4 regions of the Streptomyces sp. NPDC059398 genome follow, and region 1 is predicted to be linked to each of the others. Evidence: riboswitches for the same ligand, from Rfam matches in the RefSeq annotation. Region 1 holds a riboswitch; each other region holds the start of a gene.
What was found. Region 1 has a riboswitch for cobalamin ahead of ACFXBC_RS00550 (ABC transporter substrate-binding protein). Riboswitches for the same ligand answer to the same signal wherever they lie in the genome.
Positions count from the first base shown of each region.

Region 2: linked by a shared signal. The riboswitch ahead of ACFXBC_RS25760 (ribonucleoside-diphosphate reductase subunit alpha) and the one ahead of ACFXBC_RS00550 (ABC transporter substrate-binding protein) in region 1 are both predicted to bind cobalamin.
Region 3: linked by a shared signal. The riboswitch ahead of ACFXBC_RS05695 (CbtB-domain containing protein) and the one ahead of ACFXBC_RS00550 (ABC transporter substrate-binding protein) in region 1 are both predicted to bind cobalamin.
Region 4: linked by a shared signal. The riboswitch ahead of ACFXBC_RS11540 (CoA-acylating methylmalonate-semialdehyde dehydrogenase) and the one ahead of ACFXBC_RS00550 (ABC transporter substrate-binding protein) in region 1 are both predicted to bind cobalamin.

Region 1 is NZ_JBHYWP010000001.1:120,575-124,768, forward strand. It holds gene ACFXBC_RS00540 (response regulator transcription factor) at 1-87, shown strand, start outside; gene ACFXBC_RS00545 (sensor histidine kinase) at 84-1,652, shown strand; cobalamin riboswitch at 1,647-1,776, shown strand; gene ACFXBC_RS00550 (ABC transporter substrate-binding protein) at 1,815-2,813, shown strand; gene ACFXBC_RS00555 (FecCD family ABC transporter permease) at 2,867-3,874, shown strand; gene ACFXBC_RS00560 (ABC transporter ATP-binding protein) at 3,871-4,194, shown strand, end outside.
Region 2 is NZ_JBHYWP010000083.1:27,923-32,116, forward strand. It holds gene ACFXBC_RS25755 (ribonucleotide-diphosphate reductase subunit beta) at 1-115, opposite strand, end outside; gene ACFXBC_RS25760 (ribonucleoside-diphosphate reductase subunit alpha) at 115-2,472, opposite strand; cobalamin riboswitch at 2,602-2,762, opposite strand; gene mctP (monocarboxylate uptake permease MctP) at 3,010-4,194, opposite strand, start outside.
Region 3 is NZ_JBHYWP010000009.1:72,797-76,990, reverse strand. It holds gene ACFXBC_RS05705 (DUF2127 domain-containing protein) at 264-1,037, shown strand; gene ACFXBC_RS05700 (histidine phosphatase family protein) at 1,113-1,730, opposite strand; adenosylcobalamin (AdoCbl) riboswitch at 2,309-2,399, shown strand; gene ACFXBC_RS05695 (CbtB-domain containing protein) at 2,444-2,668, shown strand; gene ACFXBC_RS05690 (CbtA family protein) at 2,715-3,482, shown strand; gene ACFXBC_RS05685 (alkaline phosphatase family protein) at 3,703-4,194, shown strand, end outside.
Region 4 is NZ_JBHYWP010000023.1:51,515-55,708, reverse strand. It holds gene ACFXBC_RS11550 (aldo/keto reductase family oxidoreductase) at 1-719, opposite strand, end outside; gene ACFXBC_RS11545 (LysR family transcriptional regulator) at 825-1,688, shown strand; cobalamin riboswitch at 1,854-2,039, shown strand; gene ACFXBC_RS11540 (CoA-acylating methylmalonate-semialdehyde dehydrogenase) at 2,264-3,763, shown strand; gene ACFXBC_RS11535 (acyl-CoA dehydrogenase family protein) at 3,769-4,194, shown strand, end outside.

The DNA of each region.
Region 1 (4,194 bases):
GTGTACGTGAGCGCCCTGCGCCGCAAGCTGGGCGCCGGACTCATCCAGACCGTGCGCGGCGCGGGGTACCGTCTGGTCGCCGAATGAGGCGCCTGCTCGGTTCCGTACGGGCCAGGGCGGCGCTGGGCGCGACGGCCGTCGTCGCTGTCGCGCTGGTCGCCGCGGGGCTCTCGCTCCTGAGCGTCCTGCGGTCCAACCTCACGGGCCAGACCGATCTGCGCGCCGAGGTCGTCGCCCAGAACATCGCATCGCAGGTCGCGCTCGACGTCCCGTACCGCAAACTCCATCTGCCCGACTCCGACGAGAACCCGGTGCAGGTGGTCACCGAGCACGGCGGACTGCGCGCCGCCAGTGACGATCTGGACGCCGTGACGGGGACGGCGACCACCGCGGTGCATCCGGCGCCGGCCGAGTCGAAGCACGACGACGACCATGGCGACGACAAGAGCCACGGCAAGAGCGACGACAAGAGCGACGACAAGAGCGACGACGACGATGACGACCACGGCAGCGGCGACGATCCGCCGCGCGGTGAGGTCTCGCACGACGACCCCCACTTCAGCTCCGGCACCGCGACCGTGGACGGTGACACCGCCGACTACCGGTTCGCCGCGGTCGAGGTGACCAACGGCAGCGACGACACCCTGATCGTCTACGCGGGCGCCCCGCTCACCACCGAGCAGAGCGCCGTCAGCACGCTCCGCGGCGCGATGCTCATCGGGCTGCCCGCCCTCCTGCTGGTCGTCGCGGGCGTCACCTGGCTGGTGACCCGGCGCGCCCTGCGCCCCGTCGAGGGGATCCGGCGGGAGATGGCGGCGATCACCGCGTCCGAGGACCTCGGCCGGCGGGTCCCGGAGCCCGGCTCGCACGACGAGGTGGCCCGGCTGGCCCGTACGACCAATGAGACGCTCACCGCCCTGGAGCGCTCCGTCGACCGGCAGCGGCGGTTCGTCGCGGACGCCTCCCACGAACTGCGCAGCCCCATCGCGAGTCTGCGCACCCAGCTGGAGGTCGGCGCCGCGCACCCGGAGCTGCTCGACGTCGAGGGCGCGGTCATGGACACTGTACGGCTCCAGCAACTGGCCGCCGATCTGCTGCTGCTCGCCCGCCTGGACGCGGGGGAGCGGCCCGGTGCGGCGCGGATCGACCTGGGGGAGCTGGTGCGCGAGGAGGTCTCGCGGCGGCACGGGGGCCGGGTGCCGGTGACGGTCGACGCCGCGAACGGGCTCGAAGTGGAGGGATCCCGCGGGCAGTTGGCGCGGGTGATCGGCAACCTCCTGGACAACGCCCAGCGGCACGCGCGCTCGGGCGTCGAGGTCTGCGTACGGGAGCGGAACGGCCGGCTCGTCGCGGAGGTCGCGGACGACGGCCCCGGGGTGCCGCCCGCGGAGCGTGAACGGATCTTCGAGCGGTTCGTACGGCTCGACGACGCCCGGACCCGTGACGACGGGGGCGCCGGTCTCGGCCTGGCCATCGCCCGCGATGTCGCGCACCGGCACGGCGGGACGCTCACCGTCGGCGACGGCGCCGCCTTCGCCCTGGACCTGCCCGCCCCGCGGACCGGGGACGCCCCGCGGACCCAGGACACCCCGCCCGCCCAGGACGCTCCGCGGGCCCGGGCAGCCAAGGGGAGCGGCCCTGGCGGCGTCTGACACACTGAGCGCGAACCCAGGCGGTGCGGTGAAGGAAACCGGTGCGATTCCGGTACGGTCCCGCCACTGTGACCGGGCCTCGCGGCCCGGAAGCCAGACACTTCCCGCGCCGCCTTCTCCGTACGACCTGGGGACGAGGACATCCCCCGGAGAGGCCCGGCCATGCCCCGTAACCCCCGGACGTCGCGCGCCGCACTGGCGCTCATACCCCTGATCCTGCTGCCGCTCGCCGGCTGCGGGGCGGGCTCCACGCAGGACACGGGCGCGGACAGGGGCGCGAAAGCTCCCGCCGGATTCCCGTACACGGTCGACAACTGCGGGACCAGGACGACCTTCGACGCGCCCCCGAAGCGGGCCGTCACGATGAACCAGCACGCGACGGAACTCATGCTGGCCCTCGGACTCCGGGACCGGATCGCGGGCACCGCCTACCTCGACGACAAGGTCCTTCCCCGGTACCGCGCCGACTACGCGAAGACCAAGGTCATCGCCAAGGAGTACCCGTCCCGGGAGACCCTCCTCGGCGCCAACCCGGACTTCGTCTACGGCGGTTACGCCAGCGCCTTCGACAAGGCCCAGGGCCGTGACCGGGCCGGGCTCCAGAAGTCGGGCATCAACACCCGGCTCAATATCGAGAACTGCACCGGCGGCCCGGTCGGCCTCGGTCAGCTCAGCACCGAGATCACCCAGGTCGCGCGGACCTTCGGCGTTCCCGGCCGCGGCCGGAAGCTGATCGCGGAGCAGAAGGAGAAGATCGCGGCCGTCGAGGCGAAGCTCAAGGGGGCGGACCGGCCCTCGGTCTTCGTGTACGACTCGGGGGACAGCTCGGCGTTCACGGCGGGCGGCAGCGGTATCGGCAACGAGATCGTGTCACTGGCGGGCGGCACCAACGTCTTCGCCGATCTGGGGAAGAGCTTCGGTGATGTCTCCTGGGAGCAGGTCATCAAGCGCAGGCCCCAGGTCGTCGTGGTCTACGACTACGGCGGGACCAGCGTCGCGGCGAAGAAGAAGCGGCTGCTCGGCGATCCCGCCCTCAAGGACGTCCCCGCCATCAGGAACAGGCGTTTCGCGGTGCTGCCGCTGTCGTCGGCCGTCCTCGGCGTACGCGTCGCTGACGCCGTCGGGGACCTGGCCGCGCAGCTGCACCCCGACGCCGGATGAGGGCCGGGACCAAGGCCCGGCCGCATCCTCCGGCCTCGGGTGTGCTGCGTTCGATGCCCGTCGTGACCGGTGTGCTCACCGTGGTGCTGCTCGCGACGGCGGTGGCGGGACTGGCGCTCGGCCCGGTGCGCATCCCGCCGGGCGAGGTGCTCCGGGTGGTGCTGGGCGGCGAGCGGAGCGGCGCGTATCCGACGATCGTGTGGGACGTGCGGCTGCCCCGGGTGGTGCTCGGGGCCGTCGTCGGGGCGGGGCTCGCGCTGTCCGGGGCGGTCCTCCAGGCGCTGGTGCGCAACGCGCTGGCCGATCCCTTTCTGCTGGGCGCCTCCTCGGGGGCGTCGGCCGGGGCGGTGCTCGTCATCGTCTTCGGCCTCGGCACGGGGGCCGCGGCGACCGTGGCGCTGCCGGCCGCCGCGTTCATCGGCTCGATGGCGGCGCTGGTCGCGGTGTACGCGATGGCCAGGCGCGGCGGGACGATGACGACGGGGCGGCTGATCCTGGCCGGAGTGGCGATCCAGTACGTGCTGTCCGCGCTCACCAGCCTCGTCCTGGTGCTCTCCGCGCAGGCCGAGCATGTGCGCGCCATCATGTTCTGGACGCTGGGCGGTCTCGGCGGGGCCCGCTGGGACGAACTGGCGCTGCCCGCCGGGGTGCTGGCCGTCGGCGCGGTGGTGCTGATCGCGCTGGCCAGACCGCTGGACCTGCTGCTCGCCGGTGAGGAGGGAGCACGCAGCCTGGGCCTGGATCCGGGCCGGTTCCGGGGCGCCGTCTTCATCGGGGTCTCGCTGATCATCGGGGTGCTGGTGGCGTTCAGCGGGGCGATCGGCTTCGTCGGGCTGATGGTCCCGCACGCCGCCCGGCTGGTGGTGGGGGCGGGCCATCGCAGGCTGCTGCCGGTCACCGCGCTGGGCGGGGCGGTCTTCCTGCTGCTGGCCGATCTGCTGGCCCGCACGGTGGCCGCACCCGAGGAGATTCCCGCGGGCGTGGTCACGGCGCTGGTCGGCGGGCCGTTCTTCCTGTGGCTGCTGCGCCGCTCGTCCCGTACGGAGGGGATCACCGGATGAGCACGGCACCGGCCGCCCTGACGGCGGAGGCGATCGGCTACGAGGCCGGGGGCCGGGCCCTCCTGGACGGGGTGTCCCTGGACGCCCGGCCCGGTGAGACGGTCGGCCTGGTCGGGCCCAACGGCAGCGGCAAGACGACGTTTCTGCGCTGTGTGTACGGGGCGCTGCGTCCCGCATCCGGACGGATCCTGCTGGACGGCGGGGACGCGGCCGGGCTCGGAGTGAAGGAGCGGGCCCGGCGGATCGCCGTCGTCCCGCAGGACAGCCCCGGCTCCTTCGGACTCACCGTCCGCGAGGTGGTGGCGATGGGCCGCAGCCCG
Region 2 (4,194 bases), on a different contig from region 1:
TCTTGATCGCGTCGCGGTAGCGCTCGTAGAAGTCCGGGTAGCGCATCGGACGCAGGGTCAGCTCGAAGCCCGGGTCGAGCAGGTTCTTCTCGGGCTTGTGGGGTTCGGTGCTCATTACTGGCAGGCCTCGCAGGACTCGGGGTTCTCAAGGGAGCAGGCGATGGCGTCCGCTTCGGCGGCGGCCGGGGCCTGCTGGGCGGGGACGGCGGCGGAGCGCGCCGCCCGCGCGATACGCGTCGCCGGGCGCGAGCGCAGGTAGTACGTGGTCTTGATGCCCTGCTTCCACGCGTACGCGTACATCGAGGAGAGCTTCCCGATGGTCGGCGTCTCCAGGAACAGGTTCAGGGACTGGCTCTGGTCGATGAACGGGGTGCGGGCCGCGGCCATGTCGATCAGACCGCGCTGCGGGATCTCCCACGCGGTGCGGTAGAGCGCCCTGACCTCCTCGGGGATCCAGCTGAAGCCCTGCACCGAACCGCTGGCCTCGCGCAGCGCCTCACGGGACTGCGCGTCCCAGACGCCCAGCTCCTTCAGCTCGTTCACCAGATACGCGTTGACCTGGAGGAACTCACCCGAGAGCGTCTCGCGCTTGAAGAGGTTGGAGACCTGCGGCTCGATGCACTCGTACACCCCGGCGATCGAGGCGATGGTCGCGGTCGGCGCGATCGCGAGCAGCAGCGAGTTGCGCATCCCGGTCCTCGCGATCCGGGCGCGCAGCGCCTCCCACCGCTCCGGCCAGTTCAGCTCGGTCGCGTAGTGGTCGGGGTGCAGCACACCGCGGGCCGCGCGGGTCTTCTCCCAGGCGGGCAGCGGGCCGCTCCTGTCGGCGAGGTCGCAGGACGCCTCGTAGGCGGCGAGCATGATCCGCTCGGAGATCCGGGTGGAGAGCGCCTGCGCCTCGGGTGAGTCGAAGGGCAGCCGCAGCTGGAAGAAGACGTCCTGGAGCCCCATCAGGCCCAGGCCCACCGGACGCCACTTGGCGTTGGAGCGGCCCGCCTGCTCGGTCGGGTAGAAGTTGATGTCCACGACCCGGTCGAGGAAGGTGACCGCGGTGCGGACGGTCGCGTCCAGGCGCTCCCAGTCCAGGGAGCCGCCGGAGACGAACGCGCCGACGTTGACCGAGCCCAGGTTGCAGACCGCGGTCTCGCCGTCGTCCGTCACCTCCAGGATCTCGGTGCACAGGTTCGACGAGTGGACGACCGCACCCGGTTCGGCGGTCTGGTTGGCCGTACGGTTCGACGCGTCCTTGAAGGTCATCCAGCCCTGGCCGGTCTGGGCGAGGGTGCGCATCATCCGCCCGTACAGCTCCCGCGCCGGGATGGTCTTCCTCGCCAGCCCCGCCGCCTCGGCCCTGCGGTACGCGGCGTCGAACTCCTCGCCCCACAGATCGGTCAGCTCCGGCACGTCGGCGGGCGAGAACAGCGACCAGGTGCCGTCCGAGCCAACCCGGCGCATGAACTCGTCGGGCACCCAGTGGGCCAGGTTGAGATTGTGCGTACGCCGGGCGTCCTCACCGGTGTTGTCGCGCAGCTCCAGGAACTCCTCGATGTCCGAGTGCCAGGTCTCCAGGTAGACGGCGGCGGCGCCCTTGCGCCGGCCGCCCTGGTTCACCGCGGCGACCGAGGCGTCGAGGGTCTTGAGGAAGGGGACGATGCCGTTGGAGTGTCCGTTGGTGCCGCGGATCAGCGAACCGCGGGCGCGGATGCGGGAGTACGAGAGGCCGATGCCGCCCGCGTGCTTCGAGAGCCGCGCCACCTCGTGGTAGCGCCCGTAGATCGAGTCCAGCTGGTCGAGTGGCGAGTCCAGCAGGTAGCAGGAGGACATCTGCGGGTGCCGGGTACCGGAGTTGAAGAGCGTGGGGGAGGAGGGCAGATAGTCGAGGCGGCTCATCAGCCCGTACAGCGCGGCCACTTCGGCCAGCGCGTCGGCGGATTCGTCGGCGGCGAGACCGCAGGCGACCCGGAGCATGAAGTGCTGGGGTGTCTCGATGACCTGGCGGGTGAGGGGGTGGCGCAGCAGATAGCGGCTGTAGAGGGTGCGCAGCCCGAAGTACCCGAAGCGGTCGTCGGCCCCGGGGTCGACGGTCGCGTCGAGCCGCTCCGCGTGCAGCCGGACGAAGGCGGCCGTACGGTCGGCGATCAGCCCCTCGCGGTGGCCGACGGCGACCGACGAGGAGAACGACACCGCGCCCTGGCCCGCCGCCTCGTCGGCGATGGTGCGGGTGAGCAGCCGCGCGGCGAGCCGGGAGTACGCGGGGTCCTCGGAGATGAGACCCGCGGCCGCCTCGGTGGCCAGCTCCCGCAGCTCCGCCTCGTCCGACGCCGCGTTGCGCCCGCGCAGGGCGGCAGCGGCGACCCTGCCGGGGTCGGTGTCGGTGAGATCGGCGGTGAGGTCGGTCAGGGTCCGCAGCAGTACGGTTCCCGGGGCGTCCGCCACCTGCTCGGAGACAGGTGCGGTGGGCGCGATGGTCACGGTGCGCTCTCCCTCGCTCGGCTGGGGGCCGGCGGGGGGCACGGGCGCGTACGGGCACAGCAGAGCAGCACACCGCATGGCGTCCGCAGGCCCTACCGCGAGGCCCGGACGTTTCCCATCCGGTTCGGTCGAGCCGGATGCGCCGTCGGCAGGTCCTCGGACTCCACGGTGCGCGAAAGCGCACTGATCACACCGTTGCGGGACAGTTCCGGATTCGCACCGGATTCCCCTGCGGCGACAGCGAGCATGAGCATACATGTGGGGTGCCCGCCGGAAAGCACCCCCCATATGTTGTGTCGTGGAGCCTGGGAGGGTGGCTCGTACGGCCGCTTCGCCGGGGCCGCGTGCAGGCCACCGGGACGCCTCAGAAGCGGTTCAGGGGCGCCCTGCGGGGGCTCCTGGGGGCACGGAGAAGGGCCGCCGCGCGTCTCCCCCGGAAGGGAGGCGCGACGGCCCCTGGCGGAGCGTGGCCCGTGGCGGAGCGAGGCCCCGGCGGACGCAGCCCCGGCGGACCCGGCCCCTGGCGGAGCGGCCGGCTCAGTGGCCGGCCGGTGCTCCCGCCGTGGCCGGAGGCAGCTCCACCTGGACGCCCTCGTCCCCGGCGTCCGCCGTGTAGTCCTCCGGGGAGGTCTCGTCGATCCCGGCGGGTGCCTTCACCGCGTTGAGCACGACAGTGAGCACCAGGGTCACGACCACGTTCAGTACGAACGCCGTCAGACCGATGTAGCCGATCTGTCCGATGCCCGGGATCTCCTTGGAGGAGCCGCCGAAGTGCGCCTGCGTCGGGCTCGCCACGCCGTACGCGGCGAGCGTCCCGTACACCATGCCGACCGCCCAGCCCGCGAGCAGCGCCCAGCGGTGGAACCACCGGGTGAAGAGCCCGCCGACCAGCGCCGGCATGGTCTGGAGGATCCAGATACCGCCGAGCAGCTGGAAGTTGATGGCCACCGTCGGGTCCATGGCGAGCACGAAGAGGAGCGCGCCGACCTTCACCACGAGCGAGACCAGCTTGGAGACCTTGGCCTCCTGGGCGGGGGTGGCCCCCGGCTTGATGAAGTCCTTGTAGATGTTGCGGGTGAAGAGGTTCGCCGCGGCGATGGACATGATGGCGGCGGGGACCAGCGCACCGATACCGATGGCGGCGAAGGCCACCCCCGCGAACCAGTCGGGGAACATGTTCTCGAAGAGCTGCGGGATGGCCAGCTGGCCGTTCTTCACCTTGATACCGGCGGCGATCGCCATGAAGCCGAGGAGGGCGAGCAGCCCCAGCATCAGCGAGTACAGCGGCAGGATCGCGGTGTTGCGGCGGATCACGTTACGGCTGCGCGAGGAGAGCGTCGCCGTGATCGAGTGCGGGTACATGAAGAGCGCGAGCGCGGAGCCGAGCGCCAGCGTCGCATAGCCCCACTGGCCCGCCGCGCCCGGTGCGAGCGCCCCGCGCGGCTTGCCCGTCGCCGGGCTGGTCTGCGAGAAGGCGTGACCGGCCTTGGCGAAGATGTCGTCGAAGCCGCCGAGTTTGATCGGGATGTAGATGATCGCCACCAGGATGACGATGTAGATCAGACCGTCCTTGACGAAGGCGATCAGCGCGGGCGCCCGCAGCCCCGACGAGTAGGTGTACGCGGCGAGCACCGCGAAGGCGATCAGCAGCGGGAGGTCCTTCACGAACCAGTTGCTGCCCTCGCCGCCGACGCCCATCACGTCGAGCACCGCCTGGATGCC
Region 3 (4,194 bases), on a different contig from region 1:
GGCAGTAATCTTGGGAACCGCCCCTGCCCCGACCCCGGCGGCCGGTGCCCACGGCGGTGCCTCTCATCCGCACCGGTACCCCTCATCCCATCCGCATCCGCGGTCCTCGTCCGCGATGACCGCCGCCCTGTCTGTCGGGGCCCTGTCATCCGGCGCCCGCCGGCGTCCTGCTACGGTCCGCGCTGGGCCGGTCCGGCCGCCACGCGGCCGCCGCCGGCAACATCAGAAGCCGACCATCGGCCGACCGTCACGGGGAAGACAGCATGAAGATCGACTGGAACCGGCGCACCTGCGCACGGCGCGGACATGTGACGTACGCCCCGCGGGAACCGGAACTCGCGGCGCGGCTGCGCGCCGACACCGGATTCGGCGAGGCATGGCGCTGTCTGCGCTGCGGGGACTTCGCCCTGGGGGATCCGCACGGATCGGGCCCCGCGCGGGACGCCCCGCTGGTGCCGCGCGGCAAGGTACTGCGCGATCTGTTCATCCTGCGCTTCCTCGCCGTGGAGCGGGCGGTGCGCGGGGTGTTCATCGTGCTGGTGGCCGTGGCCGTGTGGAAGTTCAGCAACAGCAAGGACGCAGTGCGGCGGCTCTTCGACGAGAACCTGGACGTGCTGCGCCCGGTGTTCCGTCACTTCCACTACGACCTGGACCACTCGCCGGTGGTCGGCACCATCCAGAAGACCTTCGGTTACAAGCACTCCACACTGGTGCTGGTCGCCGCGCTGCTGGTCGTCTACGCGCTGATCGAGATCGTCGAGGGCGTCGGACTGTGGCGCGCCAAGCGCTGGGCCGAGTATCTGACGGTCGTCGCCACGGCGGTGTTCCTGCCGCTGGAGGTCTACGAGCTCACCGAGAAGGTCAGCTGGCTGAAGATCGCCACCCTGACGGTCAACATCCTGGCGGTGCTCTACATCCTGCTCGGCAAGCGCCTGTTCGGCCTGCGGGGCGGGCACACGGCCTTCGAAGCGGAGCGCCAGAGCGCCTCACTGCTGGAAGTCGAGACGACCGCGGGGGCGGCGCACGTCAACGGCTGAGGCCCGTCACCGCTGCGGCACCGGCCGGCCCCACCCCCAGCCACCCGTCACCCGTCACCCGTCACCCGTCACCCGTCACCCGCTGAGCGGCACCTGATTCCACACGGCGAGGGCGGGTCGGCCGTGTTCGGTGCCGATCCGGCTCACGGACGCGGTGTCCAGCCGGAACAGCGCCCCGGCCGACGCGGGCAGTCCGAGCCGGCGCGCGGTCAGCACCCGCAGGAAGTGGGCGTGCCCGACGAGGACGACGTCTCCGCCCTCGCCGTCCAGATCGGCGTCGCGCAGCGCCACGTCGACCCGCCGCAGGACGCGGTCGGCGCGCTCGCCAACCTGCTGCGGGGACTCGCCGGGGTGCTCGGGCGGGCCCTCGGCCACCCCGTCGGTCCACAGGTCCCAGTCGGGCCGGTCCTGGTGGATCTCCGCGCTGGTGATGCCCTCGTACGCCCCGTAGTCCCACTCGTGCAGGTCGGCGTCGGCGCGTGCGGGTTCGAGGCCCGCCAGCTCGGCCGTCCGCCTGGCCCTGGTCAGCGTGCTGGTGAGGGTCAGTGCGATGCGCCGCTGGGCCAGCAGCGGTGCGACCTTGCGGGCCTGCTCCTCGCCGGCCGCCGTCAGCGGCAGATCCGTCCAGCTGGTGTGTTTCCCGGTGCGGCTCCAGCTGGTCTCACCGTGCCGTACGAGAATCAGCTCTCCCATGACCGCCCTGCCTTTTCGCGTCTGTCACCGGGCCGCCGATGTGCTGTCGGAGCCACCCGTGACGTCTGTGTTGATGTTGTACAAGGGCTTCAGCCTGTCACGACCAGCGAAGATTCCCGCAGAGGCGGCTCACGGGGTGTGATTCCGGGCGCACTGCCACGCCCTCTCCAGCGGAGCGCACCCGCCGCCGGGGCGCACCCCTGGTCACGGCTCCGGCGACCGTCCGGTGCGCGGGTTCCACCGTCCGGCCCTGCCGCCCAGCCCGGTCGGCGTCAGCGGCGCGACGTCCAGCCGCCGGAACGCCTCGTCCGGCGGCCCCGCGTCGTCGATACGGACCTCGCACAGAGCCGGACCCCGCTCCGCGAGGTGAGACCGACATCATCCGTACTGCATCATCCGTACTGCATCACCCGTACCGTCATCGCCCTCACCGTCCCGCCGTCCACCCGTCCACCCGTCCGGCCGGGCAAGCAGAACACGTGCGTCCGGGGTACCGGGCGCGGGGTGTGACGGGCCGTTCTGCCGGACCGGCACCGTAGCGAAGCCGGTCGGGCAGACGGTACGGTCCACGTGAACATGACGAAGGCGTAATGGAAGTCCGGTGAGAATCCGGCACGGTCGCGCCACTGTGAACCCGTCCTACGGGAAGTCAGACCCAGCACCTTCGTCTCAGGCACCACGACCGGGACGCGTGTTCCCCAGGAGGTTCTGCCATGGCAAACTCCCTTGCCCCCACTCCGAGCGCCCCCGCCACTCCGGCGATCGCTCCGCTCTCGGCCAAGGCCATCGCCCCCTGGGCGGTCTTCTTCGGGATCCTCATGCTCGTCCTGCTGTACTTCGTCGGCGCCGAGCAGGGCGCCACCTCGGTCGTCTCGGGGACCGACGTGCACGAGTGGGTCCACGACGGACGTCATCTCCTCGGCTTCCCCTGCCACTGACCTACTGACGTCCAACTGACCTACTGACGTCCAGGGGACCTCTCTCATGAACTCCATATCGATACGCGTCCTGCTCGTCCGCGGCATGCTGGCCGGCCTCGCCGCCGGTGTACTGGCCCTGGTGGTCGCCTATCTGCTCGGTGAGCCGCGGGTCGACTCGGCCATCGCCTTCGAGGACGCGCACAGCCATGAGCACGAGATGGAGGTGGTCAGCCGCTCCCTCCAGTCGACGGCGGGACTCGCCACCGGTGTGCTCGTCTTCGGCGTCGCGGTCGGCGGTATCGCCGCTCTCGCGTTCTGCTTCGCACTCGGCCGTACCGGCGGCTTCGGCCCGCGGGCGACAGCCATGCTGGTCTCGGCCGGCGCCCTGATCACCGTGTACGTCGTGCCGTTCCTCAAGTACCCGGCCAACCCGCCGTCCGTCGGCGACCCCGGCACCATCGGCAAACGCACCGCCCTGTACTTCCTGATGATGGTCCTCAGCGTGCTGCTCTCGGTGGCCGCCGTGCTCCTCGGCAAACGGCTCGCGCCACGGCTGGGCAACTGGAACGCGACCGTAGCGGCCGGGGCCGCCTTCCTCGTACTGGTCGGACTCGCCTATGCGCTCCTGCCCGCCGTCAACGAGGTGCCCAAGGACTTCCCGGCCACCCTGCTCTGGCAGTTCCGGCTCTCGGCGCTCGCCATCCAGCTCACGCTGTGGACCGCGTTCGGCCTGCTCTTCGGCCACCTCGCCGAGCGTCATCTCCTCCCACGGACGGCTGCGTCACACCACACGGACGGCACCGTGGCGCCAACGGCCGCCCCCACCAACTGAGCTCTCCCACAAGGGGCTTCACGGCTACTCACGGATCCCGTCCGGACCTTTGTCCGGGCGGGATCCCGGCTGTGCGAACACCAGGTTCTGGCTTGGCCAAGCCCTTGCCGCTCATTGGCCACCTGTTCATCGTCCGACTCCTCCCCTCTTCACCGGGCTCCCGAGAGAGTTCCGGAGGGGCCTCAGAACGGGCCCGTCCGAGCGTGAGAAGGGGATGTTCATGGCCGAGTTGACGCGACGCAGACTCCTTGGCTCAGCGGCAGGCGCCGTGGGCGGCGCTGCGGCGCTCTCGCTGCTGCCGCCCAGCGTGCAGAAGGCGGTCGCGGCCGGGCCGCCGCGCCACGGTTCCCTGCGCGACATCGAACACGTCGTCATGCTGATGCAGGAGAACCGCTCGTTCGACCACTACTTCGGCACGCTGTCCGGCGTACGCGGCTTCAGCGACCCGCACGCGCAGAAGCTGCCGAACGGCAAGCCGGTCTTCTACCAGCCCGACACAGTGAACCCGAAGGGCTATCTGCTCCCGTTCCATCTGGACACCCACACATCGAGCGCCCAGGCCATCCCGTCCACCAGCCACGCCTGGTCCGTACAGCACGAGGCGTGGAACGGCGGCCGGATGGACCAGTGGCTGCCCGCGCACCGCAAGGCCGACGGGGTCAACGGCCCTTATGTCATGGGCTATTACACCCGGGAGGACATCCCGTTCCAG
Region 4 (4,194 bases), on a different contig from region 1:
ATCGGTGTCGCGTCCAGCCGGGTGGCCACGGCGGAAAGTGCCGTGGACTGCAGTGGGGTGAAGCCGCCGAGCGGGAAGAAAGGCACGTAGGCGATGCCCTTGGCGGCGAGTTCGCCGATCAGCTCGTCGTCCTGACGGTAGGCGAGGTTGTACATGTTCTGTACGCACACGATCGGCGCGATCGTCTGCGCCTCGGCGACCTGTTCCGCCGTCGCGTTGCTCACTCCGAGGTGCCGGATCAGGCCCTGCTGCTGGAGTTCGACGAGGGCCGCGAAGGGCTCGGCGAGCGAGCCGGGCCGGGGACCCGTGGCGTCGCCGAGCCGGAGATTGACCACGTCGAGCGAGTCGAGGCCGAGGTCCTCAAGGTTCTCGCGTACGGCGCGGCGCAGCTCCTCGGGCTGCCGGGCAGGGATCCAGCCGCCCTGCTGATCGCGGACCGCGCCGACCTTGGTCACGACGTGCAGTGACTCGGGGCAGGGGTGCAGCGCTTCACGGATCAGCTGGTTGGTGACGCGCGGTCCGTATGCGCCGGCGGTGTCGATATGGGTGATCCCGAGGGCGGCGGCCTCGCGCAGGACGGCGAGCGCGCCGTCACGGTCGGCAGGAGGGCCCATGACCCCGGGGCCGGCGAGCTGCATGGCGCCGTAGCCGAAGCGGGTGACGGTCAGATCGCCGAGGGTCCAGGTGCCACCGGGCAGGGACGCGGAAGGTCTGTTCATGGTTTCGCTCATGCCGTCGATGTTCGCTCGCGGACAGGCGGCGCATCCAATACCGACACAGCGCCCTGTCATACCCGGTAGGTATCACAGAGATACGCTGTGGCCATGGACACCCTGGAGACCCGTGAGCTGAGGTACTTCGTGGCCGTCGCAGAGGAACTGCACTTCGGCCGCGCCGCCGAGCGCCTCGGCATGGCCCAGCCACCGCTGTCCCGGGCGATCCAGCAGCTCGAACGGCGCCTCGGCGTCTCCCTGCTGGAACGCAACCGCCGCGGCGTCTCCCTGACCGGCGCCGGAGAGACGCTGCTGCACGAGGGCCGCGCAGCACTCGACGCGACCACCGCTGCCGCCCGCCGCACCCGTCGCGCCGGCGGCGCCGGCAGTCCGGGCGGCCCCCGCAACCGCCTGGTACTGGCAGTGAAGGCCGGCGCGTCCCACGAGCTGATGCGCAAGCTCCTAGACGCCTACGCGGCCGAGCCCGACGCCGCTGAGATCGAGGTACTGCCGAGCGGCACATGTGAGCAGGGAGAAATGCTGCGCGACGGCCGCGCTGATGTGGCGCTCATGCACGCGCCGTTCAATTCCCTCGCCGGGTTCGACAGCGAGGAACTGATGGCCGAGGGACAGATCGCGATCCTGCCCGCCTCACATCCCCTCGCCGCGCAGAGGACGCTGTCCCTGGCGGACGTCAGCGACATCCCCGGTCTTCCGCTCGCCCGCTGGTCCCGCCGCGGCACGTACCCACCCGGCCCGGGCCCCGAGATCCACGACCAGACGCAGCTGGCCCAGCTGATCGCCCTCGGACGCACCGTGGCCGTCTTCCCCGAGTCGGCCAGCGCCTGGCTATGGGCCGAGCACACGGCCGTGCCCCTGACCGACGCACCCCCCGTCGTCACCCACATCGCCTGGCCCGCGCACAGCCGCTCCCTCGCCCTTGCCGGACTGATCCGCACGGCCACACGGCTATGACCCGCTGACTGCCCACTACGGCCTCGGGTACGAAAGGGTCAGCCAACGCCTCAGCACGCTGCGGCGGTCCCGGCCGCGAGGTGCCCCGTACCCGCTGACCGGGAAGCAGCCGGAAACCGACGCCTGGAGCGACACAGCCGGGGCGGGGGGTGGACTTACTAGGACGTCCAACTATATCTTCGTGGCACAAGGTCCGCGGTGCAGGGAAGCCGGTGTGAATCCGGCACGGTCCCGCCACTGTGACCGGGGAGTGTGCTGCCATCCACACGCCACTGGCGATTTCAGCCGGGAAGGCGGGCGGCACGCGGGGATCCGGGAGTCAGGATACCGGCCGCGGAATGTTCCGTGTTTTCCACGAGGATGGAGCAGACACGCATGGCACCGGTCCGTACGCACACCCACGACCCTGGTGATCCGGCGGAGCGCACCCGACTCGACGCGCGCTCGTAGAACTCCGCGGCCGCGAGCCGCTGTTCGCTGTCCCACGGCAGCCCTCCCGGCAGCACGCCCGTCCGCGTGCTCCCGGCGATCTGCCGTGCCGTCCCCGGATCCCAACCTGACGAGAGCAGGCAACCATGGTCCGTGAACTCACCCATTTCATCGGCGGTAAACACACCGCCGGTACATCCGGTCTCTTCGGCGACGTGTACGACCCCAACACCGGCACCGTCCAGGCCCGGGTCCCGCTCGCGGGCCGCGCCGACACCGAGGCGGCCATCGCCGACGCGGTCACGGCGCAGCCGGAATGGGGGGAGTGGAATCCGCAGCGCCGTGCCCGGATCCTGCTGCGCTTCCTCCAACTCGTCGATGGGGAACGTGACTCCCTGGCCCGGCTGCTGTCCGCCGAGCACGGAAAGACCGTCGCCGACGCCCACGGTGATATTCAGCGCGGCCTGGAGGTGGTGGAGTTCGCCGCTGGTATTCCGCACCTGCTGAAGGGCGAGTTCACCGACAACGCGGGCACCGGCATCGATGTGCACTCGCTGCGCTCCCCGATCGGAGTGGTCGCCGGCATCACGCCGTTCAACTTCCCGGCGATGATCCCGCTGTGGAAGGCGGCGCCCGCTCTCGCCTGCGGAAACGCGTTCATCCTCAAACCGTCCGAGCGCGATCCGTCCGTGCCGCTGCGCCTGGCCGAACTGTTCCTGGAAGCAGGTCTGCCGCCCGGTGTGCTGAACGTCGTCAACGGTGCCAAGGAGGCCGTCGACACGCTGCTCGATGACCCCCGGGTCGGCGCGCTCGGCTTCGTCGGCTCCACTCCCATTGCCGCACATATCTACGCGACCGCCGCCGCTCACGGGAAGCGCGCCCAGTGCTTCGGCGGCGCCAAGAACCACATGATCGTCATGCCGGACGCCGACCTCGACCAGGCCGTCGACGCCCTCATCGGAGCCGGATACGGGTCCGCGGGTGAACGCTGCATGGCGATCTCGGTGGCCGTGCCGGTCGGGGAGGAGACCGCCGACCGGCTCGTCGCCGCACTCAAGGAGCGGATCGCCACCCTCCGTATCGGCCGCTCCGACGACCCGGAAGCCGACTTCGGCCCCCTCGTGTGCCAGGACGCCCTCGACCGGGTCCGCCGGTATGTGGACACCGGAGTGGCCGAGGGCGCCGAACTCGTCGTCGACGGGCGGCAGTTCTCCCTGCCCGGCCACGAAGGCGGCTTCTTCGCGGGGGCGTCCCTCTTCGACCGGGTCACCCCGCGGATGCGGATCTACCAGGAGGAGATCTTCGGGCCCGTGCTGTGCGTCGTACGGGCCGCCTCCTACGAGGAGGCACTGCGGCTGCCCAGCGAGCACCCCTACGGAAACGGCGTCGCGATCTTCACCAGGGACGGCGACACCGCCCGCGACTTCACCCGCCGGGTGGACACCGGCATGGTCGGCGTCAACGTCCCCATCCCGGTCCCCGTCGCCTACCACACCTTCGGCGGCTGGAAGCAGTCCGGTTTCGGCGACCTCAACCAGCACGGCCCGGACGCCATCCGCTTCTACACCCGCACCAAGACCGTCACCTCGCGCTGGCCATCGGGTGCCAGGGAAGGCGCGAGCTTCACCCTTCCCACCATGGGATGAGCGCCATGACCACCACATCGCTCACCGAAGTCCAACAGGCCCTGGTCGAGACCACATTGGACTTCGCGCAGGATCATCTGGCGCCCCACGCCCTCCGGTGGGACCAGGACAAGTACTTTCCGGTCGAGGAGCTGCGCAAGGCTGCCGGGCTCGGTCTCGGCGGCGTGTACGTACGGGATGAGGCGGGCGGCAGCGGACTCTCCCGCGCCGACGGTGTCCTCGTCTTCGAGGCTCTCGCCTCCGGCTGCCCGTCCATCGCCGGCTACCTCTCCATCCACAACATGGTCGCCTGGATGATCGACCGCTACGGCGACGACGACCAGCGCGCACGGTGGCTGCCCCGCCTCTGCGCCATGGATGACCTCGGCAGTTACTGCCTCACCGAACCCGGTGCGGGGTCCGACGCCGGGGCGATCCGCACCGGCGCGGTG